DNA from 2 places in the Kocuria arenosa genome. Region 2 is predicted to be linked to the other one. Evidence: predicted binding sites of a transcription regulator. Region 2 holds the regulator's gene; the other holds the start of a gene.
What was found. The regulator HrcA, encoded in region 2, represses chaperone genes, less so after heat shock. The targets are predictions, from matches to a motif close to TTNGCACTCGNNNNNNNCGAGTGCNAA.
Positions count from the first base shown of each region.

Region 1 (3,362 bases), on a different contig from region 2:
GCGCCGCGATGGACGCGGCGTTCTGCAGCGCCGAGCGGGTGACCTTGACGGGGTCGATGATGCCCGCGCCGACCATCTCGACGTACTCGCCGGTGGCGGCGTCGTAGCCGTGGCCGGCCTCGAGCTCGGCCACGCGGGAGGCCACCACGGCCCCGTCCTGGCCGGCGTTCTGGGCGATCCAGTACAGCGGCTGCCGGAGGGCGCGGCGGACGATGCCGAGGGCGGTCGCGGCGTCGCCGGTGAGCCCGAGGTCGGACTCGTCGAGGACCTTCGCGGCCTGCACGAGGGCGGTGCCGCCGCCGGAGACGATGCCCTGCTCGAGGGCCGCGCGCGTCGAGGACACGGCGTCCTCGATGCGGTGCTTGCGCTCCTTCGCCTCCACCTCGGTGGCCGCGCCGACCTTGATCACGGAGACGCCGCCGGCCAGGCGGGCGAGGCGCTCCTGCAGCTTCTCGCGGTCCCACTCGGAGTCGCTGCGCTCGGCCTCGGCGCGGATCGTGGCGACCCGGTCCTCGATCTCGGCCGGGGTGCCGCCGCCGTCGACCAGGGTGGTCGTGTTCTTGGTGACCGTGACGCGGCGGGCGGTGCCCAGCTGCTCCAGGGTGACCTGGTCGAGGCTGATGCCCAGTTCGCTGGTGATGAGCTGGCCGCCGGTGAGGACGGCGAGGTCCTGCAGGATCGCCTTGCGGCGGTCGCCGAAGCCGGGCGCCTTGAGGGCCACGACGTCGAGGGTGCCGCGCAGCTTGTTGACCACCAGGGTGGACAGGGCCTCGCCCTCGACGTCCTCGGCGATGATGGTCAGCGGCTTCTTGGCCTGGAGGACCTTCTCCAGCACGGGCATGAGCTCCGGGACGGAGGAGATCTTGCCCTGGTACAGCAGCACCAGGGAGTTCTCCATGACCGCTTCCTGGCGTTCGGCGTCGGTCACGAAGGACGGGGACAGGTAGCCCTTGTCGAACTGCATGCCCTCGGTGACGTCGAGCTCGACCTCGGTGCTCGAGCCGTCCTCGATCGTGATGACGCCGTCCTTGCCGACGGTCTCGAAGGCCCGGGCGATGAGCTCGCCGATCGCCGGGTCCTGCGCCGAGATGGTCGCCACGTGGGCGACGTTGGCACCCTCCACCGGGCGGGCGTTCTCGAGCAGGCGCTCGGAGACGGCCTCGACGGCCTTCTCGATGCCGCGCTTGAGGCTCAGCGGGTCGGCCCCGGCGGCCACGTTGCGCAGGCCCTCCTTGACCAGGGCCTGGGCGAGCACGGTGGCGGTGGTGGTGCCGTCGCCGGCGACGTCGTTGGTCTTGGTCGCCACCTCCTTGGCGAGCTGGGCCCCGAGGTTCTCGTACGGGTCGTCGAGCTCGACCTCGCGGGCGATGGTCACGCCGTCGTTGGTGATCGTGGGGGCACCCCACTTCTTGTCGAGCACCACGTTGCGCCCGCGCGGGCCGAGGGTGACCTTGACGGTGTCGGCGAGCTTGTTGACGCCGTTCTCGAGGGACTTGCGGGCGGCGTCGTCGAACGCCAGCTGCTTGGCCATGGGCGAAGAGCTCCTTCTGGGGTGGCTGGGGTCGCCAGCGGATGTCGGGGATCTGGATCGGCGAAGGGTGCCCGCCGCGGGCCCGCCGGAACAGCGGGGCGTGCGGCGGGCACCCTTCGTCAGGACTGCGCGGTCTGCGCGGGGTCGGTGCGGCCCGGTCTACTTCTCGACGACGGCGAGCACGTCGCGGGCCGGGAGCACCAGGTACTCCTCGCCGTTGTACTTGACCTCGGTCCCGCCGTACTTGGAGAAGATCACGACGTCGCCCTCCTTGACGTCGACCGGGATGCGGTTGCCGGAGTCGTCGACACGACCGGGGCCGACGGCCAGGACCTTGCCCTCCTGGGGCTTCTCCTTGGCGGTGTCCGGGATGACGAGACCGGACGCGGTGGTCTGCTCAGCGGCGAGCGGCTGGACGACGATGCGATCCTCGAGAGGCTTGATGGAGACCGACACGATCTCTCCTTGTCTGTAGGGGTGGAAAACGGTGGGCGACCGCGGGCGGAGCCCGCCGTCGGGCTTCGGGCCGGTCGGCGCACCGACCGCCGTCGCGGTGCCGGTCGAGCGCCTGGCCCTTAGCACCCTCACCCGGAGAGTGCCAAGGCCAACTGTAGGAGGGGGCTGGCAGTCGGTCAAGGCGAGTGCCAGCAGGCGGGGCTGCCGGGAACGGCGCGGAACCAATTAGGTCATGCCGGTGTTCGCCAATGATTTGCCTCACGCCCGCCCGACCCTCTAGGTTGAGCGGTAAGGCAACCCTTACCTCGGCCGAGCAGCGGTGCCCTCCCCGACGTCCCCGCACACCGGTGTGCGGGTACGTCGCGCCCACCGGACCCCGTCGGTGTGCTCCGCCCCGGAGCACTTCGGCGCCCTCTGCACGAAGGAAGACCATGAACCGCACTCCCCGACACCGCTCCACCGCCCTGCTGGCCGCCGTCTCGGTCCTGGCACTCGCGGGCTGCTCGACGTCCGGCGCGGCGACCACCGAGGAGGGCTCGCCGAGCGCCGCCTCGGCGGAGACCGTCAGCGTGGAGCACGCGCAGGGCACCACGGACGTCCCCGTGGACCCGGAGAACGTGATCACGTTCGACCTCGGGGTCCTCGACTCGATGCAGGCGCTGGACGAGGACGTCCAGGGCCTGCCCAAGGGCGGCAGCCTGCCCGAGCAGTTCGCCGAGTACCGGTCGGACGAGTACGTCAACGCCGGGTCCTTGAAGGAGCCCGACCTGGAGGCCGTCGCCGAGGCCGCCCCGGACCTGATCATCATCTCGGGGCGCACCGCCGACTTCTACGACCAGCTCGCCGAGATCGCCCCCACCGTGGACCTCTCCCTCGACCAGACCGACGCGCTGAACTCCTTCACCGAGCAGTCCCGGACCCTCGGCGAGATCTACGGCAAGGAGACCGAGGTCGAGGAGCGGCTGACCGCCATCGAGGAGCAGGTCGAGGAGACGAAGGCCCGGACCGCCGAGGCCGGCACCGCGATGTTCGTGCTGACCAGCGCCGGCGAGGTCAACGCCTACGGCCCGAACTCGCGCTTCGGCAACATCGTCTTCGACCTGCTGGGCTTCGAGTCCGCCGCCGCCGTCCAGGCCGAGGGCACCCACGGCGAGGCCGTCTCCTTCGAGGCCATCGCCGCCGCGGACCCCGACCACCTCTTCGTGCTGGACCGCGACACCGCCATCGGCCAGTCCGGCGGCGAGGCCGCCCAGCAGGTGCTCGACAACGAGCTCGTCAACGGCACCACCGCGGCGGAGCAGGACCGGATCACCTACGTGGACAGCGCCGCCTGGTACCTAGTCGGCTTCGGCCTGGACAACTTCCCGGCCATGAT
Region 1 is NZ_JBHZTA010000021.1:4,526-7,887, forward strand. Features, by position in the region: gene groL (chaperonin GroEL) at 1-1,531, opposite strand, end outside; gene groES (co-chaperone GroES) at 1,691-1,987, opposite strand; gene ACFYE3_RS18435 (siderophore ABC transporter substrate-binding protein) at 2,419-3,362, shown strand, end outside.
Region 1: groES (co-chaperone GroES) is a predicted target of HrcA. The motif match lies at 2,153-2,179, and genes of this name have one in related genera.

Region 2 (3,362 bases):
GGTCCCCCGTGCGCAGCTCCCCGGTGGCCCGGGTCCCCGCGCCGTCGACAAGCTCGAGGAGCTCACCGGGCGCGAGACGGCGCACGGTGACGGCGTGCCGGGCCTCCGGGCCGGTGACGGTGATCGCCGCCCCGGGGCCGAGGCCGGTGAGCCGGCCCGGCTCGACCTTGAACACCGGCCGGCTCACAGGTCGGAGAACCTGTCCTTGAGCCGGGAGAAGAAGCCGCCGGAGCCGGCCGGGGAGTTCAGGGTGGTGCCGGTGGACTGGTCCTCGCCGCGCAGCCGGGACAGCTGCTCGAGCAGCTCGCGCTGCTCGTCGTCGAGGGCCGTGGGGGTCTCGACCTCGAGGTGGACGAACAGCTCGCCCCGGCCGCCGCCGCGCAGCCGGGTGGCCCCGAGCTCGTGCAGGGTCACGGTGTGGCCGGTCTGCGTGCCGGGGCCCACGGGCACCTCGCGCTCGCCGTCGAAGGTCTCGAGGGTCACGGTGGTGCCGAGGGCCGCGGAGGTCATGGGCACCCGGACGCGGGCGTGCAGGTCGTCGCCCTGGCGCTCGAACGTGGGGTCGGGGTCGACCTTGAGCTCGACGTAGAGGTCGCCGTTCGGTCCGCCGGCGGTGCCGGCCTCGCCCTGCCCCGAGAGGCGGATGCGGTTGCCGGTCGAGACGCCGGCGGGGATCTTGACGGTCAGCGGGCGGCGGTCGCGCACGCGGCCCTCGCCGTAGCACTCGTGGCACGGGTGCTTGATGACGGTGCCGAAACCCTGGCAGGTGGCGCACGGCGCCGCCGTGACCACGGTGCCGAGGATCGACTGGACCTGGCGCTGCACCTGGCCGGATCCGTGGCAGACGTCGCAGGTCTCGGGCTGGGTGCCCGCCTGGCAGCAGGTGCCGTCGCAGGTGGGGCAGACCACGGCCGTGTCCACCGTGATCTTCTTCTCCGTGCCGAAGACAGCGTCCCTGAGGGAGACCCGGACGTTGATCAGGGCGTCCTGGCCCTGGCGCGTGCGGGACGCGGGGCCGCGCCGGCCGGAGCCGGCGCCGCCGGCGCCCTGGAAGAACGTGTCGAAGATGTCGGCGAAGCCGAAGCCCGTGCCGGGGAACCCTCCGCCGAAGCCGGTGTCGGTGCCGTTCTCGTTGCCGGTCGCGTCGTAGACGCGCCGCTTCTCCGGGTCGGAGAGGACGTCGTTGGCGTGGGAGAGGCGCTTGAAGTCCTCGGCGGCCTCGGGGCCGGAGTTGACGTCGGGGTGCAGCCGGCGGGCCTTCTTGCGGTAGGCCTTCTTGATCTCTTCCTGGCTGGCATCCCGGGACACGCCCAGGGTCTCGTAGTGATCGCTCACCGTGGTCCGTTCTGTCGAGAGGTCTGTGGTGGGTTTCGCTGGAGGGCCCCGGGGAACGGGGCCCGCGGGGGCTCAGCCCCCGAGGATACGGGAGAGGTAGCGGGCGACGGCGCGCACGGCGGCCATCGTGGACGGGTAGTCCATGCGCATGGGGCCCACGACCCCCACCTTCGACTGCGGCCCGTAGCCGGTGGCGACGACGGCGGCCTCGGACAGGGGGCCCTCGGCGTTCTCCGTGCCGATCCGCACGGCCACCCCGCGGGCGTCCTGCTCCATCTCGGACAGCAGCCGGAGCATCACCACCTGCTCCTCGAGGGCCTCGAGGACCGGGCCGATGCTCAGGTGGAAGTCCCCGGTGGAGCGGGCGAGGTTGGCGGTGCCGGCCATGACCATCCGGTGCTCGGCACCCCCGGCGGCGAGGGCGCCGACGGCCTCCCCCACGGCGGCGGCGTCCGGCTGCAGCGGCGGGGCGGTGCCCGCCGCCATCACCGCGAGGGCGTCCGGCACCGCGGTCAGGGAGCGCCCGACCACGGCGGCCAGCACCCGAGCGCGCAGCTCGAGCAGCTGGGACTCCTCGAGGGGCGCCCGCAGCACGGCGACGCGCTGGGCCACCCGGCCGTTGGTGGGGATGAGCACCACGAGCACCCGGCCGCCCCCGAGGTCCACGACCTCGACGTGGCGCACGGTGACGCCGGAGGCGTGCGGGTACTGCACGACCGCGACCTGCTGGGTGAGCTGCGCGAGCAGCCGCACGGTGCGCTCCATGACGTCGTCGATGTCGGCGGCGTCGTCGAGCAGCCGCTGGATGGCCCGTCGTTCCGGGCCCGAGAGCGGCTTGACGGCCGCGATCTGGTCGACGAACGTGCGGTACCCCTTGTCCGTGGGGATCCGGCCCGAGCTCGTGTGGGGGGCCGTGATCAGGCCCTCCTCCTCGAGCGCGGCCATGTCGTTGCGCACGGTGGCCGAGGAGACGCCGAGCCGGTGCCGGTCCACGAGGGCCTTGGAGCCCACGGGCTCGCGGAAGTGCACGTAGTCCTCCACGATGGCCTGCAGGATCTGCAGTCGTCTCGGATGGTTCACGTCGCTCCTCCCCGGTTCGTCCTCGTCCCCGACCCGTCCTGGCACTCGGGTGGGCACAGTGCCAACGCCGTCCAGTGTAGCCCCCGTGTCCGACGGCCGGTCCGCCGCCCGCGGTTTGGTACGCTTCCGGCTGATCCGCGCCGGACGCGCGGCACCGCGACCCGGGAGGACGACCATGAGCGACCACGGCTGGGGGCCGCGCAGCCTCGACGACGACGCCCTCGCCCGCCGCCGGCCGGTCTCCGCGGAGGTCCCGGTCGCCCCGGGCATGCTGCTGGAGGACGTCACGACCGGCTGGGTCGGCGCCGTCGTGTCCCTGGAGACCATCGGCGGCATGCGCGTGATGGGCCTCGAGGACCGGAGGGGGCGGGTCAAGGCGTTCCCCCTGGGACCGGGCTTCCTGCTCGAGGGCGATCCCGTGGTCGTCGTCGAGCCCCGACGGGCCCCCGCCGCGAAGAAGCCTTCCCGCACGCGCTCGGGGTCCGTGGCCGTCGAGGGGCTGCGCGCGAGCACCGCGAAGGCCTCCCGCGTGTGGGTCGAGGGCTACCACGACGCCGAGCTGGTGGCCAAGGTCTGGGGGCACGACCTGGCGGTCGAGGGCGTCGTCGTGGAGCCGCTGCACGGCATCGACGACCTGCCCGCCGCCGTGCGGGAGTTCGGGCCGGGCCCCGGGCGGCGGCTCGGCGTCCTCGTCGACCACCTCGTGGCCGGTTCCAAGGAGTCCAGGATCGCCGCGGAGACCATGCGCCTGCCCGGCGCCGCGGGCAACGTCCTGGTGCTGGGCCACCCGTACGTCGACATCTGGCAGGCGGTCAAGCCGCGCACGCTGGGCATCGACGGCTGGCCCGTGGTCCCGCGGGGCACCGACTGGAAGACCGGCACCGCCGCCGCCCTCGGGTGGCCGCACCGCACCCCCGGCGACCTGGGACGGGCCTGGCAGCACATCC
Region 2 is NZ_JBHZTA010000002.1:302,230-305,591, reverse strand. Features, by position in the region: gene ACFYE3_RS04815 (16S rRNA (uracil(1498)-N(3))-methyltransferase) at 1-187, opposite strand, end outside; gene dnaJ (molecular chaperone DnaJ) at 184-1,335, opposite strand; gene hrcA (heat-inducible transcriptional repressor HrcA) at 1,408-2,415, opposite strand; gene ACFYE3_RS04800 (DUF3097 domain-containing protein) at 2,591-3,362, shown strand, end outside.